Regions from separate parts of the Alcanivorax sp. VBW004 genome, predicted to be linked through region 1. Evidence: predicted binding sites of a transcription regulator. Region 1 holds the regulator's gene; each other region holds the start of a gene.
The links. The regulator PhoB, encoded in region 1, activates phosphate uptake and scavenging genes when phosphate is short. The targets are predictions, from matches to a motif close to TGTCATANNNNTGTCANA.
Positions count from the first base shown of each region.

Region 2: a site for PhoB is predicted at 3,711-3,728, ahead of ppk1 (polyphosphate kinase 1). Genes of this name have one in related genera too.
Region 3: a site for PhoB is predicted at 3,074-3,091, ahead of F1529_RS02625 (choice-of-anchor I family protein). Genes of this name have one in related genera too.

Region 1 covers NZ_WNHC01000001.1:291,588-298,198, reverse strand. The annotation lists gene F1529_RS01415 (hypothetical protein) at 1-10, opposite strand, end outside; gene F1529_RS01410 (hypothetical protein) at 13-390, opposite strand; gene F1529_RS01405 (NAD(P)/FAD-dependent oxidoreductase) at 469-1,617, opposite strand; gene rd (rubredoxin) at 1,667-1,831, opposite strand; gene F1529_RS01395 (chorismate lyase) at 2,071-2,628, shown strand; gene ubiA (4-hydroxybenzoate octaprenyltransferase) at 2,923-3,795, shown strand; gene phoB (phosphate regulon transcriptional regulator PhoB) at 4,112-4,816, shown strand; gene phoR (phosphate regulon sensor histidine kinase PhoR) at 4,911-6,221, shown strand; gene F1529_RS01375 (TIGR00730 family Rossman fold protein) at 6,445-6,611, shown strand, end outside.
Region 2 covers NZ_WNHC01000001.1:1,393,477-1,400,087, reverse strand. The annotation lists gene hemB (porphobilinogen synthase) at 64-1,068, shown strand; gene F1529_RS17690 (hypothetical protein) at 1,207-1,335, shown strand; gene F1529_RS06375 (TonB-dependent siderophore receptor) at 1,402-3,534, opposite strand; gene ppk1 (polyphosphate kinase 1) at 3,782-5,896, shown strand; gene ppx (exopolyphosphatase) at 5,967-6,611, opposite strand, start outside.
Region 3 covers NZ_WNHC01000001.1:561,341-567,951, forward strand. The annotation lists gene F1529_RS02610 (TetR/AcrR family transcriptional regulator) at 1-230, opposite strand, end outside; gene F1529_RS02615 (ferritin-like domain-containing protein) at 410-1,336, shown strand; gene F1529_RS02620 (NAD(P)/FAD-dependent oxidoreductase) at 1,410-2,963, shown strand; gene F1529_RS02625 (choice-of-anchor I family protein) at 3,176-5,080, shown strand; gene F1529_RS02630 (DUF1244 domain-containing protein) at 5,183-5,509, opposite strand; gene F1529_RS02635 (ABC-F family ATPase) at 5,725-6,611, opposite strand, start outside.

The DNA.
Region 1 (6,611 bases):
GATGCTTCATGGTTATTTCTTGCCGCCGGGCATGATGAATTTCATCAAGGTCATGAACCACATAAGCTGGCCCGGGTCGCCTTCGATCTTGATATCACCGGCCTGCATGCCTTCCATAAAGGCCATCTGGTTCTTGCCCGCCACCTGCAGGGTGCGGAACGCGTAACCAGCATCCTTGAAGTTCAGGGTTACCGTAGGCTCACTGTGAATGCCGGCCTTGGATACCACCTTGCCGGGCATAAAGTGAAAGCTGCGCGCCGGCTTGCCCGCAAACGTCCGCCACTGCATCACCACATTGCGGTTCTCCAGTTGCTTTTGGAAGCCAGCGTTTCGCGACGCCAGCCAGCGCAGCCGCCAACCAAGCACCAGCAATACCAGTGAAAATTTCATGGACCGTCCTTAATCAAATCAGCAACACGCCACATGCTACACGCACCACCGGTGTGATGCGTGAAGCGTGTTGCGTCCCTACGGCATGACTGCCGGCAGTTCCTTGTTGAGTTTCATTTTCTCTTTCACCGCTTCACCGGTAAGGGCATAACCCAGCAGGCTGCCGTCCTTGCCGCGGAACAGTGCCTGCACGGTATTGCCATCCGCTTGCACTTCCCAGTCGCCTTCGCTGCCTTCCGCAGCAGGGCAGACCACCACCGGGCACGCCGGGGTCTTGATGGTCACCGGCATCACGCCGTAGCTGACTTCGGTGGTATCGCCGGCCAGGGTTTTCGCCAGGGCACGGGCAGAGGCCATCAGCGGCAGGACGTAGGGCAGCACATGGCCCTGCACTTCCGCGCAGTCACCCAGCGCATAAATGTCGTCCGCACTGGTACGCAGGGTCTTGTCGGTCAGGATGCCGCGATTGGTGTCCAGGCCGGCTTCCTTGGCCATGCTGATACGCGGGCGCAGGCCAATGGCCGAAAGCACCACGTCGGATTCCAGTTTGCTGCCGTCGGACAGCTCGGTGACCAGTTGGCCGTTGTCGCCGTGATGTACCGCCTTGGCCAGCGGGCCAAAATGGAACTGCACCCCCAGATCCGCCAGGCCACGGCCCACGGCTTCGGAAGCCTGCTCCGGCAACAACAGCGGCAGGCAACGGCCCATGGGCTCGACCAGGGATACCTGGAAACCACCGTTGGACAGGTCATTGGCGAATTCACAGCCGATCAGGCCGCCACCGAGGATGGTCACGGTTTTCTTGCCGTCCACCGCCGCGCGGAATTTGCCGTAGTCCATCAAATCATTGACCGAGAACACCTCACCCACCGCGTCGCCTTCCAGCGGCGGGGTCCAGGTGTCGGCGCCCAGTGCCAGTACCAGCTTGCTGTAGTCCAGGTGGTCATCAGGCAGCAGCACGCGCTTGTTGGCGGCATCAATGCCGGCCACATGCACGCCGGCGCGCACGTCTACATTGAATTGCTCGGCCACTTTTTCCGGGGTGGCCATGCACAGGTCATCGGCGGTTTTTTCCTTGGTGAAACCGGCAGACAGCATGGGCTTGGAGTAGTTGCGGCCGTCGTCAGCGGTGAGCATGACGATAGGCGTTTCCTTGTCCAGCTTGCGGAATTCCTTGACGGTGTTGAAGCCGGCCAGGCCGGTACCGATGATGACAATAGGGTGCATGAGCAATCCTTAACGATTAATGGACGGGCGATGTGACTGACGCAGTGGCCTAGATTTCCACCATCTCGAAGTCTTCCTTGCCCACGCCGCAATCGGGACAGACCCAATCTTCCGGCACGTCGTCCCAGGCGGTACCCGGTTCGATACCCTCGTCGGGCAGACCTTCGGCTTCGTCATAGATGAAACCGCACACTACACATTCCCACTTCTTCATCGTGAACCTCATCGGTAAAAGTGAGCACTTGCTCACTACGCTACATACAGGGTGTATCTCGGGGGGCGTTAACCTATCGGCGTGCGGCGCAAAAATCAATGACAGCGGGCACTGTCATATTAGGACGCGAGGGCGCCATTTCTCTTGCCCCCCGGGGCATTTGGCGACCGCTTGCTCTGTCGCAGGACATGGGCCATAGTCCTGCCGCCCGCGAAAGTACGCGATATCCTGAGAGAGCCATGCTGCCTGCCGCCCTGCATCCTGACAGCCTTTGGCGCCCGCTGGAACAGCTGGTGCTGCCCCCGGTTATTCGTGACTGGATGGCCGACCCGGACTCCCTGACCCGGCGCCTCAAGCGTCACGGCCACTTCAGTGTGGTGCCCGGCCTGCATGCCATCGCCTTTCCGCGGGCCGACGAACGGCAGCTGCTGGCGCTGCCTGTGCGCCGCGCCGCCCTGATCCGCGAAGTCACCCTGCATCTGGACGGTACTCCGGTGGTGGCGGCCCGCAGCGTGCTGCCACTGACCAGCCTGGCCGGCGCCAACCGTTCCCTCGGCCACATGGGCAGCCGCTCCCTGGGCCTGGAGTTATATAACCGCCCGGTATGCCAGCGGGATCAGGTGTGGGCACGGCTGGCCTCACCGGGCCAGAACCACCCGGTGTGCTGGGGCCGGCAGTCGCGCTTTATCAAACGTGGCGCGCCCCTGCTGGTGGCGGAGTATTTTCTGCCGGCGCTGTGGGAGAAGGTGGAGGCAGAGGGGCTGCAAGGCGCAAACTCCAGGCAACTGCACGTCTAAAATCCCCCTGTAGGAGCACCACTTGAGGTGCGAACCGAGCGCCAGCGAGGAAATGGCGTCGCAACCGCTCCCATCCCTTTCCCGAAAGAGCTGTCGAGCCCTGACATTCCTGATCGGCCTTCGGCCGATGCCGCGTTCACACGCGGTTCGCACCTCAAGTGGTGCTCCTACAGGAGGGGGATACCAGGCACCGGTGCGTGACTGCAAAACGGTTGGCAACAACCGCGATTCGCGCCTTGAAACTTTCCACTTTCAACTTGAAACTTACCCCCTGCCCTGACAATCGGATGTCCCATGTTTGCCTTTGTTGAACAACGTTACCCCGCCCTGTGGCCCTATATTCAACTGATGCGCCTGGATCGCCCCATCGGCACGCTGTTGTTGCTCTGGCCCACCCTGTGGGCGGTGTGGATTGCCGGGGCCGGCACCCCCAGCCTGACCGTGATTGTGGTGTTCTTCCTGGGTGTGGTGATCATGCGGGCGGCGGGCTGCGTGATTAACGATTTTGCCGACCGGGATTTCGATGGCGATGTGGAACGCACCCAGGGGCGCCCGCTGGCCACCGGCGCACTGAGCGCCAAGCAGGCGCTGGCGCTGTTCTGTGGACTCGGGCTGCTGGCCTTTGGACTGGTGCTGTTTCTCAACGAATTGACGTTCTGGCTCTCCTTCGGCGGGCTGGGCCTCGCCGTGCTGTACCCCTTCACCAAGCGCTTCACCTTTATGCCCCAGCTGTTCCTGGGCGCGGCCTTTAGCTGGGCGATCCCCATGGCCTTTGCCGCTGAAACCGGCGAGGTGCCGGAAATCGCCTGGCTGCTGTACGTGGCCAATGTGCTGTGGACCGTGGCCTACGACACCGAGTACGCCATGTGCGACCGTGAAGACGACCTGAAGCTGGGCATCAAGAGCACCGCCATCCTGTTCGGCGATGCGGACCGTTTGATGATCGGCCTGCTGCAGGCCCTCACCCTGCTGGCACTGATCATGGTCGGTCAGCGGCTGGACTTCAGCTGGCCCTGGTACGCCGGGCTGGTCGGCATGGCCCTGAGCTTTGCCTACCAGCACAGCCTGATCCGCTACCGCGAACGCTGGCCCAGCTTCCACGCCTTCCTGAACAACCACTGGGCCGGGGCCTGCGTGTTTATCGGCCTGTATTTTCAGTATTTTTAAGAGACGCAACACACTGCACGCACCACGCAACAACACGAATTACCCCTGCAGGGAACGGGAAACCGCATCACTTCGCGCCGAGGCGTTTCATCTGCGGCCTTCGGCCGAGCCATGCCGGACACCGTAGAAACCGCCTTCCATGGCTCGCGGCCCGCCACGTTTCTGCCCTTTCGTACAAACCCAGATCCGCGTTGGCGCATGTTGCTTGTTGCATGCTGCGCCTCTATCTGTCATACGGATGTCATAAAAAGGCAATCTAATAGGGCAACATTCCGGGTAGCGCATGCGCGCCCATGACAGGCAAGGAAGGTAAGCCATGTCCCGTAACCGCATTTTGATTGTTGATGACGAGCCCGCCATCCGTGAGATGGTTGCCGTCGCCCTTGAGCTGGCTGATTTCGATGTGCTGGAAGCAGAAAACGCCCAGCGCGGCCATGAAATCATCGTGGATGAACGCCCGGATCTGGTGCTTCTGGACTGGATGCTGCCATCCGTCACCGGCATCGAACTGGCTCGCCGCCTGAAGCGTGATGAAACCACCAACGAGGTGCCAATCATCATGCTCACCGCAAAAAGCGAGGAAGATAACAAGATTCAGGGGCTGGACGTGGGGGCCGATGATTACATCACCAAGCCCTTCTCCACCCGCGAACTTATCTCTCGCATCAAGGCGGTGCTGCGTCGCGCGTCCAGTGTGGCAGCGGAAAAGGCCATTGAAGTGGAAGGGTTGTGTCTGGACCCGGTCAGCCACCGCATCAGCGCGGACGATTACCCCGTGGACATGGGCCCCACCGAATACCGGTTACTCGAGTTCTTCATGAGTCACCAGGAGCGCGCCTATTCCCGTACCCAACTGCTGGACCAGGTGTGGGGCGCCAACGTGTACGTGGAAGACCGCACCATCGACGTGCACATCCGCCGGCTGCGTAAAGCCCTGGCGCCGTTCGACTATGACCGCTTTATCCAGACCGTACGCGGCACCGGCTACCGCTTTTCAGTAAAATCCGCAAAAGCCGGCTGAGACAGCAGCCACGCAGCTGCTTATACTGGAGGCCCATTGTCGGGCCCTCGCCCGGCAACCTGCGAACCCGGTAACGAATCGCGGTGACTGACGCATGAAAGCCAGCCTGGCCAAGGAAGTAAATCGCATTGCCGGCCTGATTTTTCTGGCCGCCCTTGCCGCTCTGGCGGTAGGGCACATCTGGCCGCTGCTGGCAGGGCTGGTGGGGTATATTTTCTGGAGCACCCGCCAACTGTTCGCCCTGTACAGCTGGCTGGTTCGCGATGATCACACCGAACCCCCGGACAGCATCGGCCTGTGGGGCGAGTTTTATACCCGCCTTGAGCATTTATTCCAGAAGGAACGCCGCGCCCAGGAAAACCTGCAGGGCATTATTCATCGTGCCCAGCAATCGGTGAATGCCCTGGACGACGTGGTCATCCTGATCGACCAACACGGTTACCTGGAATACTGGAACCATGCTGCGGAACGCGCCATGGGGTTCAATGCCGGCCAGGATCTGGGGCAACCGCTCACCAACCTGATTCGCCACCCCCGCTTCACCGAGTACCTGACCAAGAGCGAGTTTGACGAAGCGCTGGAAATTCCCTCGCCGGTGGACGACAACCGCATCCTCCAGTTCCGCGTCACCGAGTTTGGTGTCGGCGAACAACTCTTGATCGCCCGTGACGTGACCCGCCTGCACCACCTGGAGCAGATGCGCAAAGACTTCGTCGCCAACGTCAGCCATGAGCTGAAAACCCCGCTCACCGTGCTCAAGGGCTACCTGGAAACCCTGCTCGATACCATCCCCGATGAGCAGGCACGCCTGCGCCGGGCGCTGGTGCAGATGGACAACCAGTCCAACCGCATGGAAGCCCTGGTCGCCGACCTGTTGCTGCTGGCCCGACTGGAAGGCACCGAAGCCGACAGCGTGCGGCAAGCCGTACCGGTACACGGCATGCTTAACCGCATGAAAGACAATGCGCTGGCCATCAGCAGCGACAAACACCACCGGATTGAACTGGATGTCCCCCTGGACGCCCGGCTGATCGCCAATCCCGCTGAACTGGAAAGCGCCTTCGGCAACCTGATTACCAACGCGGTGAAATACACTCCGGCCGAAGGCACCATCCACATCCGCTGGTGGCAGGATGCCCACGGCGCGCACCTGTCCGTCACCGACGACGGCATCGGGATCGACCCGGCCCATATCCCCCGGCTGACCGAACGTTTTTATCGACCGGACAACAGCCGCGTCACCCAGACCGGCGGCACCGGTTTGGGGCTGGCCATCGTCAAACACGTGATGATCCGCCATAACGGCCGCCTGGAAATCACCAGCGAGCTTAGCAAGGGCAGCACCTTCACCTGCCATTTCCCGGCGGACCGGCTGGTAAGCAAGCCTACAGCGGTGGCGGGCTGAGCGCGCCCACCGTGACAGCTTAGATATATAGCGTAGGAGCGTCGCTGGCGGCGCGATTCCAGACGTTGATGATCGCGCCGCCAGCGACGCTCCTACAGAAAAGCCGACCTTATCTTGTCCTGTTGGAGCGGTGGCTCCACAGTGGCGTCTATCCCCAACCGTCAGCGAGTAAAAATTTGCTCTTTAACTGGGGACCTACAGCACAGTGCATTAGGAAATGTCGATGAAAAGAATCTGCGTCTATTGTGGTTCCAGCCCCGGCAATAATCCGGTCTACATTCAGGCGGCCGAAGCACTGGCCGAGGCATTAGTGCACCGCAACATCGGGCTGGTTTATGGCGGTGCCAGCGTCGGCGTGATGGGTGCCATTGCCAACGCAGTCATGCGCCA
Region 2 (6,611 bases), 1.1 Mb from region 1:
AGTCTGATGCAGACTTACTGCAGCACCTGCACCGGGCCCCATGTTACTAGAGGATTCCTCCCCATGTCTGTCTCCCGCGCACCCTGGCCCGCCACTCGTATGCGCCGCATGCGCCGCGATGACTTCTCCCGTCGGCTGATGCGCGAGCACACTCTCACCGTGGACGACCTGATCTACCCGGTCTTTGTGCTGGAAGGCAGCAACCAGACCGAAGCCGTACCGTCCATGCCCGGTGTGGAACGCAAGAGTATCGATTTGCTGGTGGAAGAAGCCCGCGAACTGGCCGAGCTGGGCGTCCCCGCCATGGCCCTGTTCCCGGTCACCCCGGCCGACGTGAAAACCCTGGACGGCCGCGAAGCCTGGAATCCGGATGGGTTGGCCCAGCGTGCCGTGCGCGCCATCAAGGCGGCCGTGCCGGAAATGGGTGTTATCACCGATGGCGCGCTGGACCCGTTCACCACCCATGGTCAGGACGGCATCATCGATGACAACAGCTATGTGCTCAACGATGTCACCGTGGATGCGCTGGTCAAACAGGCCCTGTCCCATGCCGATGCGGGCGCTGACATGGTTGCCCCCTCGGACATGATGGACGGTCGCATCGGCGCTATCCGGGAAGCGCTGGAAAATCACGGTCATATCCACACCCGCATCATGGCCTACTCCGCCAAGTACGCCAGCGCCTACTACGGTCCTTTCCGCGATGCGGTGGGTTCCGCAGGCAACCTGGGCAAGGCGGACAAGACCACCTACCAGATGGACCCGGCCAACTCCGACGAGGCCCTGCACGAAATAGCCCTGGACCTGGCGGAAGGTGCCGACGTGGTGATGGTAAAACCGGGCATGCCCTACCTGGATGTGGTGCGCCGGGTAAAAGACGAATTCAAGGTGCCGGTGTACGCCTACCAGGTGAGTGGCGAGTACGCCATGCACATGGCCGCCTTCCAGAACGGCTGGCTGGACCAGGACAAGGTGATGATGGAATCCCTGCTGGCCTTCAAGCGAGCCGGGGCCGATGGCATCCTTACCTATTTCGCCAAGGCCGCTGCCATCAAACTGAAAGGCTGAGCCTGCTCATAAACTGACCAACCGGGCAGGCACCCTTGGCCTGCCCGGCCAATGCCATTTTCTTCCGTGCCGCTACACTCCTCGCGCTTTTGCTGATTCTGTTCTTATATTGGGTCTCTGGCCCGAGGAGTAACTATTATGCGTACCCTGATGCTGGTACTGGGTCTTGCTGTGTCTGCCATGGCCATCGCCGATGCCCGTGCACCCACTGCGGAAGAAATGGAACAACTGGATATCGTGCAGCAATCCTGGATTTTTCAGGGCTAAAAAAAGCCGATAAGCAGACATAAAAAAACCGGCGAAAGCGCCGGTTTTTTTATGTTCACGCTCTGATCAGAAGCGGTAGCGAGCATCAGCGGTAACACTACGGGTTTCACCATAACCGCAATCAAACACGGTGGGGCCCAGCTGGCCGCGACACCAGGAAACGTATTCCTTGTCAGTCAGGTTGCGCACGTTAAGGCTGAAATCCCAATCGTTGACAGCGTAACCAAGCATCGCGTCGTAAAGAGTGACAGAGGGCACCTTCGGATTCGCACCAACACCATCCGTTGACCCCACATAGTCAAAGCCCACATTGTCACCGACATAACGCACACCGGCACCAAAGCGCAGACCATTTTCCAGTTCGTACTTGCCCCAGGCAGACGCCAGGCGGTCGGCAAGGTACGGCAGGCGCTCACCAGATTGATCATCCACCACACGCTGGTCGGTGTAACTGGCCAGCAGCTCAAGGTTCCCCAGGCGCTTCTTCACTTCCATTTCCCAACCCTCGGATTTAGCGCCGACCTGATCAACGGTGTTGGGGCTGCTTCCCTGTACCACACGGTTGGTTTCTTCAATATAGAAATAGGCTGCAGTAACAGAAAGGTCACCCGAATCGTTGAGGTATTTGAAACCGGCCTCTTGCTGCTCGCCAGTAGTGGCTTCCAACCCGGACTGCGTATTCGTATTCACACCAAGATTCGGCACAAAGGCTTCGGAATAACTCACATAGGGAGAGAGGCCGAAATCGAACTGGTACATCAAGCCAAGACGACCGGTGGTTTCACTGTCATCGCTTTCAGTATTGTTGCCATTAACCACGTAGACCTTGTTGGTAGATTCGTCGTGGCGCAAAGCACCGGATACCACCACATTACCAATCTCCATATGGTCAATCAGGTACACGCCGGTTTGACGAATGGCGTTGTCATTGCGGTCTTCGGGTGTCAGTGCACTATAGTCCACGTTGCCGTACACAGGATCATAAATGTTGATTGGCGAGCCCAGGGTAGATTCATAGTTACCTTCTTCCCAGAGCGCATCCTGGTAATCCACCCCAATCGCGAGATTGTGGTAAGTGCCGGCAAAACCGAAGTTGCCTTCCATGCGAGCATCAAAGTTGCTGATACTGGTTTCCCGGTCCGCCATATGGATGGTCCGATTCGTTGTCCCGTCGCTGGCAACCCCGGCCCCGATAGCCGCCCAATGTTCACGGGTTTCGGTCTCAGAACTGGAATGGCGGGCGGTCAGTGCCATGTTCCAATGGTCATTCAGGCGTTGATCTACAAACAGGGTCGCTTCATTCAGCCTGCGATCATAACGGTCCCAGCTTGGCTCACCCACAAAGGTGCTCACTGGAATATCCCCTTTGACGCCCGGTAATAGCGTCCCCTCTGCGGGCAGGAATTGGGCAGAGATCCCGCCGTTGTTTTCCTGGGTATTGATGAGCAAGGAGATGGTTGTGTTGTCAGTGGGCAGCCAGGTAAAGGAAGGCGCAAACAGGAAACCATTATCATCCACGTAATCAACCTGGGTGCCGCTCTCCCGTTTCAGCGCCACCATCCGGTACAGCAACTTGCCATCTTCTGACATGGGCCCGGTGACGTCTGCCGCCAATTGCTTTCGGTCATAGGAGCCCACCTGAGCCCAGATTTCGCCCTGCTGCTGGGCCTTTGGCAGCTTGGAGACCGTATTCACAATCCCCCCCAACTCCGCTTGCCCATACAAAACAGAAGACGGTCCTTTCAGGACTTCCACTTGCTCCAGCGCATAAATGTTCGGACGCACGCTGTTGTAGCTGCCGTACAGGGAGCGCAGCCCATCCTTGTAGAAGGAAGCGTCGAGACCACGCACTTTCACAAAGTCACCACGGGTATCAAACCCGAACGCGCCAGAATAAACGCCGGAAGAATAAACCAGGGCATCCTGAATGTTCTTGGCCCCGGTATCCTTGATGAATTCTTCATTCACTACGGTAATGGCATACGGGGTCTTCTCTACTGCCACATCCAGCTTTCCAGCCGTCGCCGTTTTTCCCTCGGTAATATAACCGTCGCCTTCCCGAACATCGGCATTCACCTCCACCGCAGGAATCACATTGGCTTCAGAGGTTTCTTCAGCCTGTACGGCCAGAGGGAACAGTGAAAGCAGGCACGCTCCCACCAGCGGCGCGCCCCAAATCGCGCGGTATTGGCAAACCATCGGCAAACTCCAAGTATAAAGCGAACAATAATGATTCGCATTATATGTACATATACCCGATCAGGGAAGAGCCTCCGCTCTCGCCCCCACCCTCGCCGATGAATAGCGTTCAACCCCGGTATTTGCGCCCACCCGGATCAGGCGTACTGTGAAGGTATTCGGAATTCTTCGCCCCCTGTCATCACCATGTCACATTAATGTCATGGAATAAGGGCCCATCTTCAAAGGTTCCGGTCAGGACGACACCATGAATTCTTTCTCCAGCGAACAGGGCGTCAACGAACAGGGCGCCGTCGACCTCAACAGCAGCGACTTCAACAACCCGGACTACTACCTGAACCGGGAACTCAGCCTGTTGCAGTTCAACCTGCGCGTCCTTGAGCAGGCCATGGACGAGAATCATCCCTTGATGGAGCGGCTGAATTTCCTGCTGATTTTTTCCAGCAACATGGATGAGTTCTTCGAAATTCGCGTGGCCGGCCTGAAGAACAAACTGGAAACGCATACCGGCCAGCCCGGCCCCGATGGCATGCTGCCCGACGAACTACTGAAAGCGATCAGTGCCATTACCCACGAAGCCGTGGACCGCCAGTACCGCATCCTCAACGACGTGCTGCTTCCCGCCCTGCGAGAAGAAGGGGTGGATTTTCTTCGCCGCGAAGACTGGACCGAAGCCCAGGTTGAATGGGTTAAAAAATATTTTCGCGAGCAAATTTATCCCGTGCTCACGCCCATCGCGCTGGACCCATCACACCCGTTCCCGCGCTTGGTCAACAAGAGCCTGAATTTCATTGTGCCCTTGGACGGCAAGGATGCCTTCGGGCGCTCCACCGGTCTGGCCATTGTGCCCGCTCCCCGCTCCTTGCCCCGCCTGATTCGTATTCCCGATGAAATCAGCGAGGGGGGCGACGATAACTTCGTGTTCCTGTCGTCCATGATCCATGCCCACGTATCCGACCTGTTCCCGGGCATGAAGGCCACCGGCTGCTACCAGTTCCGGGTAACCCGTAACGCCGATATGGAAGTGGACGAAGAAGTAGAAGACTTGGCCAGCGCCCTGAAAGGCCAGCTGCTATCACGTCGTTACGGGGATGAAGTGCGCCTGGAAGTGGCCGACAACTGCCCGCGCCACCTGATGCATTATCTGCTGGAACAGTTCGAACTCACCGAGGAAGACCTGTACGAAGTGAACGGCCCGGTGAATCTGGCGCGCATGTTTACCAGCGTCAATCGCCCGCGCCTGCACTACCCGCCCTTTACCCCCAAGCTGGCGCCGGCGGTGAAAAAAAATGAAACCATTTTTGATGCCATCGACCAGGGCGACATCCTGCTGCACCACCCCTACGAATCATTCCAGCCGGTAATCAACCTGCTGGCCGAAGCCGCGCGGGACCCGAAGGTGCTGGCCATCAAGCAGACCCTGTACCGCACCGGCACCAAGTCGGAAATTCTCGACCACCTGGAAACGGCCGCACGCAATGGCAAGGAAGTCACTGCCATCGTGGAGCTGCGTGCCCGCTTCGATGAAGAGTCCAATATCGAAGGTGCCCGGCGTCTGCAGGAAGCCGGCGCCATCGTGGTGTACGGCGTGGTGGGCTACAAGACCCACGCAAAAATGCTGTTGGTGGTGCGCCGTGACGGCGACGGCATCAAACGCTATGTGCATCTGGGCACCGGCAATTACCACACCAAGACCACCAAGCTGTACACCGATTACGGCCTGATGACCTGTGAAAAAAGCATGGGCCAGGACGTGCACAAGATCTTTCAGGAACTGACCGGCATGGGCAAGGCGGCACGGCTCAAGCAGCTGAAGCACTCACCGTTCACCCTGCACCCCTCCGTCATCGAGTGGATCGAATTTGAAACGGAACAGGCACTGGCCGGCAAACCGGCGCGCATTATTGCCAAGTTCAATTCACTGACCGAAGAAAACATCATGCAGGCCCTGTATCGGGCCAGTCAGGCGGGGGTAGAGATTGATCTGATCGTGCGCGGTATTTGTTGCCTGAAACCCGGCATCCCCGGATTGTCGGAAAACATCCGCGTACGCTCCATTATCGGTCGCTTTCTGGAGCACACCCGCATCTACCATTTCCACCATGGTGGCGACGACCTGGTGTACTGCTCCAGTGCTGACTGGATGGATCGCAATTTGTTCAACCGGGTGGAAACCTGTTTTCCGGTCAATGACCCGGTGCTCAAGGCACAGATTCTGGAACAGGGCCTGCATATCTATCTGCGAGACAACACCCGCGCCTGGGAACTGCAATCGGATGGCCGATACCAGCGAGCCCAACCGCAAGAGGGCGAGGCCAGTTTCATTGCCCAACAGAGCCTGCTGGATACGCTGGGGGGATAAGGGCAGCTTCTAGCTTTCAAGAGGGCGCCCCGCCCGAAGCGGGACACCCTCTTGAATAGCTGTTTTATTCTCACGCCAATACAAGCTGGTAGCCTGCCGCCTGGAAGTAGTCGTGCTCCTGCTCCAGGTCCGCCTGGGTGAGCGGGTGCTCCTCCAGCCACCCGGGCGGGAAGGTGATGGCAAGCCGTTCACCACGAGCCTGCAAGCGAATCTCCGGGACATCTTCATCGCTGCGTGCATGGTGCAAACGCACCGCCAAACGCAACACCAGACACAGCCGCAACAATCCGGTCTGCTCGTCGTCCGGCAATTCCGCCAGCGCCGCCAACGGCACCTTGCGACGATGACCACGCACCATCAGCGCCACCATCTGCTGCTCCTGACGGGAAAAACCCGGCAGGTCGGAATTGGTCACCAGATAAGCGCCATGCTTGTGGAACTGACTGTGCGACACCGCCAGTCCCACCTCGTGGAGCAGCCCTCCCCAACGCAAGGTATCGGCAGCTTCATCGCCTTCGATTTGCCAGTCACTGGCCACCTGCTGGTAAAGCGCCAGCGCCGTGGCACACACCCGCTCCGCCTGACTACTTTCCACATGATGGCGATTCATCAACGCCTGAATACTGCGATCACGCACATCCTCGTGGCCGAAACGGCCCAACAGATCGTACAGCAGCCCTTCACGCAGGGCCCCGCTGGACACCTCCATCTGATC
Region 3 (6,611 bases), 270 kb from region 1:
GGCTTGATCATGGCCACGGTGTCGTCCACAAAGCGGGCGCCGGCGGCATTGAAAATGGCGTCCTTGTCTTCGAAGTATTCATACAGCGAGCCCACGCCGATGCCGGCAATATCCGCCACCTGGCGGGCGGTGGTGGCCGAAGGGCCTTGCCGGGCAATGGCAATCAGGGCGGCCTCGACGATGGCGTCGACGGTGGCCTTGGAGCGCTGTTGTTTGGGTTTGCGTGCCATATCTGTTTCCGAATTGAATCCGAACAAGCATTCGATTTATTGTTACACCGAGCAATGTAACAGTAAAGCCTTGAGCATGCAGCAGCACCCCAGGGCGCTGGATTGCGGTCAGCTGTGCTGCCGCACCGAATAGACGTTAAACCGGCTGAAATATCGTATCGCGATAACAGGAGAGCATCATGGCTTCTATCGATCTGGACAAAATGCTGGCTAAGATCAAGTCCACCCAGTGGGCCCTTTCAGATATCGATTGGGACGCCCCTGGCGCGGAACTGATTACCGAAGAGCAGTGGCCCAAGCTGAAAGACTTCATGGCCGACCTGATGTGGATTGAGCACGTTGGCGCCCGCGCTTTTGCTGCCATGGCCAAGAAAGCCCCCACCGACACCCTGCGTGAAATTTATACCTACTTTCACGCGGAAGAGCAGCGCCACGCCAATGCGGAAATGGCGCTGATGAAACGCTGGGGCATGCTGGAAGGGGATGAGATTCCGGAGCCCAACATCAACCTGCGGCTGGTGATCGAATGGCTGGACCGTTACAGCGACGAAATGCCGGTTTATGTGTTGGGTACGGTGGTGCCGATGCTGGAGATCGCTCTTGACGGTGCCTTGTGCACCTTCCTTCTTGAGACGGTGAAAGATCCGGTTTGCCACCAGGCCTTTGAAAAAATCAACGACGATGAGTCACGGCATCTGGGGGTGGGCTTCAGCGTGATGGAAATGCAGGGTCGCGGAAAAACCTTTATTGGTGCCGCCAAAATGCTGGCGCCGTTGCTCGACCCACGCCTGATGCTGGGTATTGCTTCCTATGTGCCATTGCTGAACAAGATGCGCGACAACATCATCACCATGGGACTGCCGGAAGAGCGGCTGTATGCCGCTATGGCCAAGTTCGAAAAAATTGGTGGGCGTACGGAAGACGGCCGCCGCAACCCCTGGTTCCAGGTGATTCGCCAGCATGCCAAATTCGTGGTGGATCGCAATAACCGCGCCTATCACATGCCGGTCGATGGCATGGTCAAACTGACCGGCCTGATTCCGCGCCGGGCACTGCCGGCGGTGCCTTCCTGGGTGAAAGAGCTGACCTATCAGCCCACTGCCTGATGCGGCCAATGCTGGCTCGCCATGCGTGCGGTGCGCATGGCGAGGCTTTCCTGATTGTTGAAGAGATCCTGTTATGACTACCTCCTCTGCCTCTCCGAAAAAGGCCGTTCGCAAGGCGGCCCCCCGTAAACGCTCCGCCACGGGCAAGCGCCCTGCGGCAAAAAAAGTACCGGCGGTAAAACCGGTATCGGTGTTGATTGTGGGCGCAGGGTTTGCCGGCCTGGGGATGGCCATTCGTCTCAAGCAGGCCGGTATTGACAACTTTGTGATCCTGGAGCGTGCCAACGCTGTGGGTGGCACCTGGCGCGATAATCAATACCCGGGCGCAGCCTGTGATATTCCTTCCAATCTGTATTCCTATTCGTTTGCGCCCAATCCCAACTGGTCGCGCAGCTTCTCGGGCAGTGAGGAAATTCTCGGTTATATCCATCACCTGGTGGCCGAGTTCAAACTGGAATCACACATCCGTTTCGAGAAAAACGTGGAAGACCTGTCCTTCGATGAAAAGAAGGGCGTCTGGACCGCGACCACCGATAAAGGCGAAAAGTTTGCCGGCCGTGCTGCGGTGATGGCCCAGGGGCCGCTGTCCAATTGTAGCTTCCCGGCGATTACGGGCATCGAAGATTTCCAGGGCCACAAGATTCACAGTGCCCGCTGGGATCACGATTACGATTTCGCGGACAAGAAAGTGGCGGTCATCGGCACCGGCGCCAGTGGCATCCAGATCATCCCCGAGCTGGTGAAACAGGCGAAACATGTAAAAGTGTTCCAGCGCACCCCGGGCTGGGTCATGCCGCGCCCGGATTTTGCCACGCCGCAGTGGAACAAGAAGCTGTTCGAAAAACTGCCGGCCAGCCAGCAAGCCATGCGCAACCTGCTCTACTGGACGCATGAGAGTATGGCGTTGGCCGTTATCTGGAACTCGCCACTGACCCGCGTGGCCGAACGCGTAGCGCGTTTGCATTTGCGCCGGCAAGTGAAAGATCGCTGGCTGCGTCGTCAGCTGACGCCGGACTTCACCATCGGCTGCAAGCGGGTGCTGGTATCCAACGATTACTACCCGGCGCTGCAGAAGGATAACGCCAAGCTGATTACCTGGCCGATTGCCCGGATCAGTGAAAAGGGCATCCGTACCGTGGAAGGCATTGAGCATCAGGTGGATTGTATTGTTTTCGCTACCGGTTTCGATGTCAGCCATTCGGGGACGCCTTTCCCGGTGAAGGGGCGAAAGGGGCGCGTCCTGGGCGACGAATGGCAAGGCGGTGCTCAAGCCTATAAGAGTATCAATGTGTCGGGCTATCCGAACCTCTACATGACCTTTGGCCCCAACTCCGGCCCGGGCCATAATTCTGCGCTGGTGTATATGGAATCCCAGCTCGATTACGCCGTGAAAGGGGTGCAGAAAATTCTTCAGGAAGACCTGAAGGTGCTGGATGTGAAAGAGAGCGTTCAGCGTAAGCACAACAAGGCCATGCAGAAACGGTTGGCGAAAACCAACTGGAATTCCGGCTGCAAGAGCTGGTATCTCACCGAAGACGGTTTCAACGCCACCATGTACCCCGGGTTCGCCACCCAGTACGCGGCGCAGATGGCCGACTTCGAGGAGAACGATTACGAAACCGCCTGATGTGAATCAGTCTGGTTTCATCCGGTGAACGCGGCCCTGCCTGGCAGGTGCCGCGTTTTTTTATGGTTTTCATCGCGCAATGCCAGGTCGCCCGTGGTGATCTGCAGGCCTGTCATTTGGTAGTCATTTCTCTGTCGTGCTGGATTCATCCTCGTCCTGTAAAACCCTGTGAGCAATCCGTTTGGGGAACATACACATAACAGGGGAAACCGATGAAGCATTTGTATCTGGGGGCCAGCGTGATTCTGGCCGCGACGCTGAGTGCCTGTGGTGGCGACAGCAATGAGTCTGATGCCGCTGTTGATGAAGCGGTGCGCACACCGGACAGCATCCGGTTGTCCTATGTGAGCCGTTATTCCACGGGCAGCTTTGATGCTTCCGCCGCCGAGATCCCGGCCTATGATGCGGCCAGCCAGCGCCTGTTTGTGGTGAATGCGGAGCAGGGGGAGCTGGATGTACTGGACCTGAGTGACCCTGAGAATCCGGTCAAGATCGATGCGATCAGTGCCGCAGGGATTGCGGTGGGCGCGGAAGTGAACAGCGTCGCTGCCAGCCATGGCCTGGTAGCGGTGGCCATTGAGGCCGACCCGAAAACGGATAACGGTTTTGTCGCGCTGTATCAGGCCAGTGACCTGACTCTGTTGGGGAGTGAGGAAGTGGGCGCCCAGCCAGACATGGTGGCGTTTACCCCGGACGGAACCCGCGTGCTCACCGCCAATGAGGGCGAGCCCAGCGATGATTACCAGACGGATCCGGACGGTTCCATCAGCATTGTGGATTTCAGTGACCCGGCCAACCCGGTGGTGAGCACGGCGGATTTCACTGACTACAACGGTGAAGAAGATGCCCTGCGTAGTCAGGGGGTACGAATTTATGGGCCAGACGCCTCTGCATCCCAGGATCTGGAGCCGGAATATATTGCGGTCTCCGCTGATGGCGCGACCGCCTGGGTCACCCTGCAAGAAAACAATGCACTGGCTATCATTGATATCGCTACCGCTTCAGTGACTGACATCGTTACCCTCGGTGAGACGGATCGTAGCATCGCTGGTAATGGAATCGATGCCAGCGATGACGATGAAGTTATCGACATCAAGACCTTTGCCGGGGTGGTAGGGCTGTATCTGCCAGACTCGATTCATGGCTATACCGTTAACGGCAAGACCTACCTGGTGACTGCCAACGAAGGTGATGCCCGCGCCTGGGGCGAGGACAATGATGCCTACTGGGGTGAAGAGGCGGATGAAGATGCGGTACCGCCGGTAGCCTGTATGCCGGATGCCAGCCAGGGTTTTGTTGAAGAGTTTCGGGTGAAACATCTGGTGCACAACAGTGGTTTTGCGCGCCGCTGTGGTGATGACCTGCCACCTCAGCTGAGCGAGCTTGCCGACGGTGCCTTGCTGGACCCGGCGATTTTCGGTTACTGCGGCGCTGAAGCGGGCGATTCCGGTGATTGCCGGGAAGATGACGTTCTCGGCCGGCTGAACATCACCTGGACGTTGGGGTATAAAACCAACGCGGATGGCTCCCCGAAAATGTACGACGATGCCGGCGCAGAAGATGCGGTTGCCGGTGATCGCATCATGTATGACACGCTATATAGCTACGGTGGCCGTTCCTTCTCCATCCGCGATGAAAGTGGTGATCTGGTGTTTGATAGCGGTGACGCCATCGAGCAGTTCCTGGCCAGCGACGACTGCAAGCTGGGCTCCGACCGTTCAATCGATTGTGCCGACTACTTCAACACCGGCCACGATGAAGGCGATGCCATGGACAGCCGCAGTGATGCCAAGGGGCCGGAACCGGAAGGCCTGACCATCGGCCAGATTGGCGACAAGCATTTCCTGTTCCTGGGGCTGGAACGCATGGGCGGGGTGCTGGTGTATGACATTACCGACCCGCTGGCGCCGGTCTACCAGGATTACCTGAACAGCCGCGAAACCTGGGATGTGGACCCGGATGCGGGCAACCTGGAAGGGTATGGCGACCTGGGGCCGGAAGGGTTGGTGTTCATTCCGGCAGCGGATTCAGCCAACGGCAAGGCGTTGCTGGTAGTGGGGAACGAAGTGAGTGGTTCTACCGCCATCTATGAAGTGCAGAGTGTCTTCAACGAATAATCTGCAGCAATAAAATCGCAAAGAATAAAGGCGGCCTCTGTGGGCCGCCTTTTTGCGTCATTGCTGCTCTACTGTGGGAGCCACAGGCAATCGGGCTGAGTATTATTCAGCGGTTCCCTGGTCTTTACGGGCTGCCTGTCTGGCCTCAAAGGCCGCCAGCTGTGCTTCGCTGGCAGGCTTCTGGTACAGCGATTTCCATTCCGCGAAGGGCATGCCGTAGACGTATTCCCGTGCGCCGTCATAATCCAGTTCCACGCCTTGCTCGGTGGCCGCTTCCATCAGCCACTTGGCCAGACAATTACGGCAGAAATCCGCCAGGATCATCAGGTCGATATTCTGCACATCCTTGTTTTCATCCAGATGCTGGAGCAGCCGGCGAAACGCCGCGGCTTCCATTTCTGTGCGGGTGGTCTGGTCGAGGTCGGTCATGGGGTTCTCCTTGTGCTCGTCACCAGATTCGAAGCCGCTGTAGGAGTTCCCTTCCAGGGGACGAATCCGGCGCTTGTTCATATTCGAAAGCGCTTAACGCTAGCCTGTGTGCTGAATAGCAATGGGCCTTTTAAATCACTTGTCGGCGAGGATCGCGCTGCGCGCGATTCGTCCCCTGGAAGGGAACTCCTACAGACCCCGCCTACGCATTAGTTTCAGGCGTCAGCCTCAATGCTCCGCAGATAGTCGTCGTAATTCCCACTGAAGTCACGAACCCCTTCGGGGGTGATTTCCAGAATACGGGTGGCCAGCGAGCTGACGAATTCCCGGTCGTGGCTGACAAAGAACAGTGTGCCCGGGTAATTTTCCAGTGCCAGGTTCAGCGCTTCAATGGATTCCATGTCCAGGTGGTTGGTGGGCTCATCCAGCAACAATACATTGGGCTGTGTCAGCGTCAGTTTGCCGAACAGCATGCGCCCCTGCTCACCACCGGAAATCACCTTCACGGATTTCAGCACTTCGTCGTTGGAAAACAACATGCGGCCCAAGGCTGCGCGTACCGCCTGTTCACCATCGCTGGTCCATTGCGCCATCCAGTCGAACAGGATCATGTCCTGCTCAAAATCGTGGCTGTGATCCTGGGCAAAGTAACCCAGCTCCGCCGCTTCGGCCCATTTTACCGTGCCGTTATCTGCGCTGAGATCACCGGCCAGGCAGCGTAGCAAGGTGGTCTTGCCGATGCCGTTGGGGCCGATGATGGCTACCCGTTCGCCGGCTTCTACCTGCAGGTTCAGGTCCTGGAACAGGGTCAGGTCGTCGTAATGTTTGCCCAGCCCTTCCAGGGTGACGGCCTGACGATGCAGTTTCTTGGTCTGTTCGAAACGGATGTAGGGGCTGATCCGGCTGGAGGGTTTGACCTCTTCCAGCTGGATCTTGTCGATCTGCTTGGCCCGGCTGGTGGCCTGTTTGGCCTTGGAGGCGTTGGCCGAGAAGCGGCTGACAAAGCTCTGCAGGTCAGCGATTTCCTTTTTCTTCTTGGCGTTGTCCGCATACAGACGGTCACGGGCCGCAGTGGCGGCAGTCATGTACTCGTCGTAGTTGC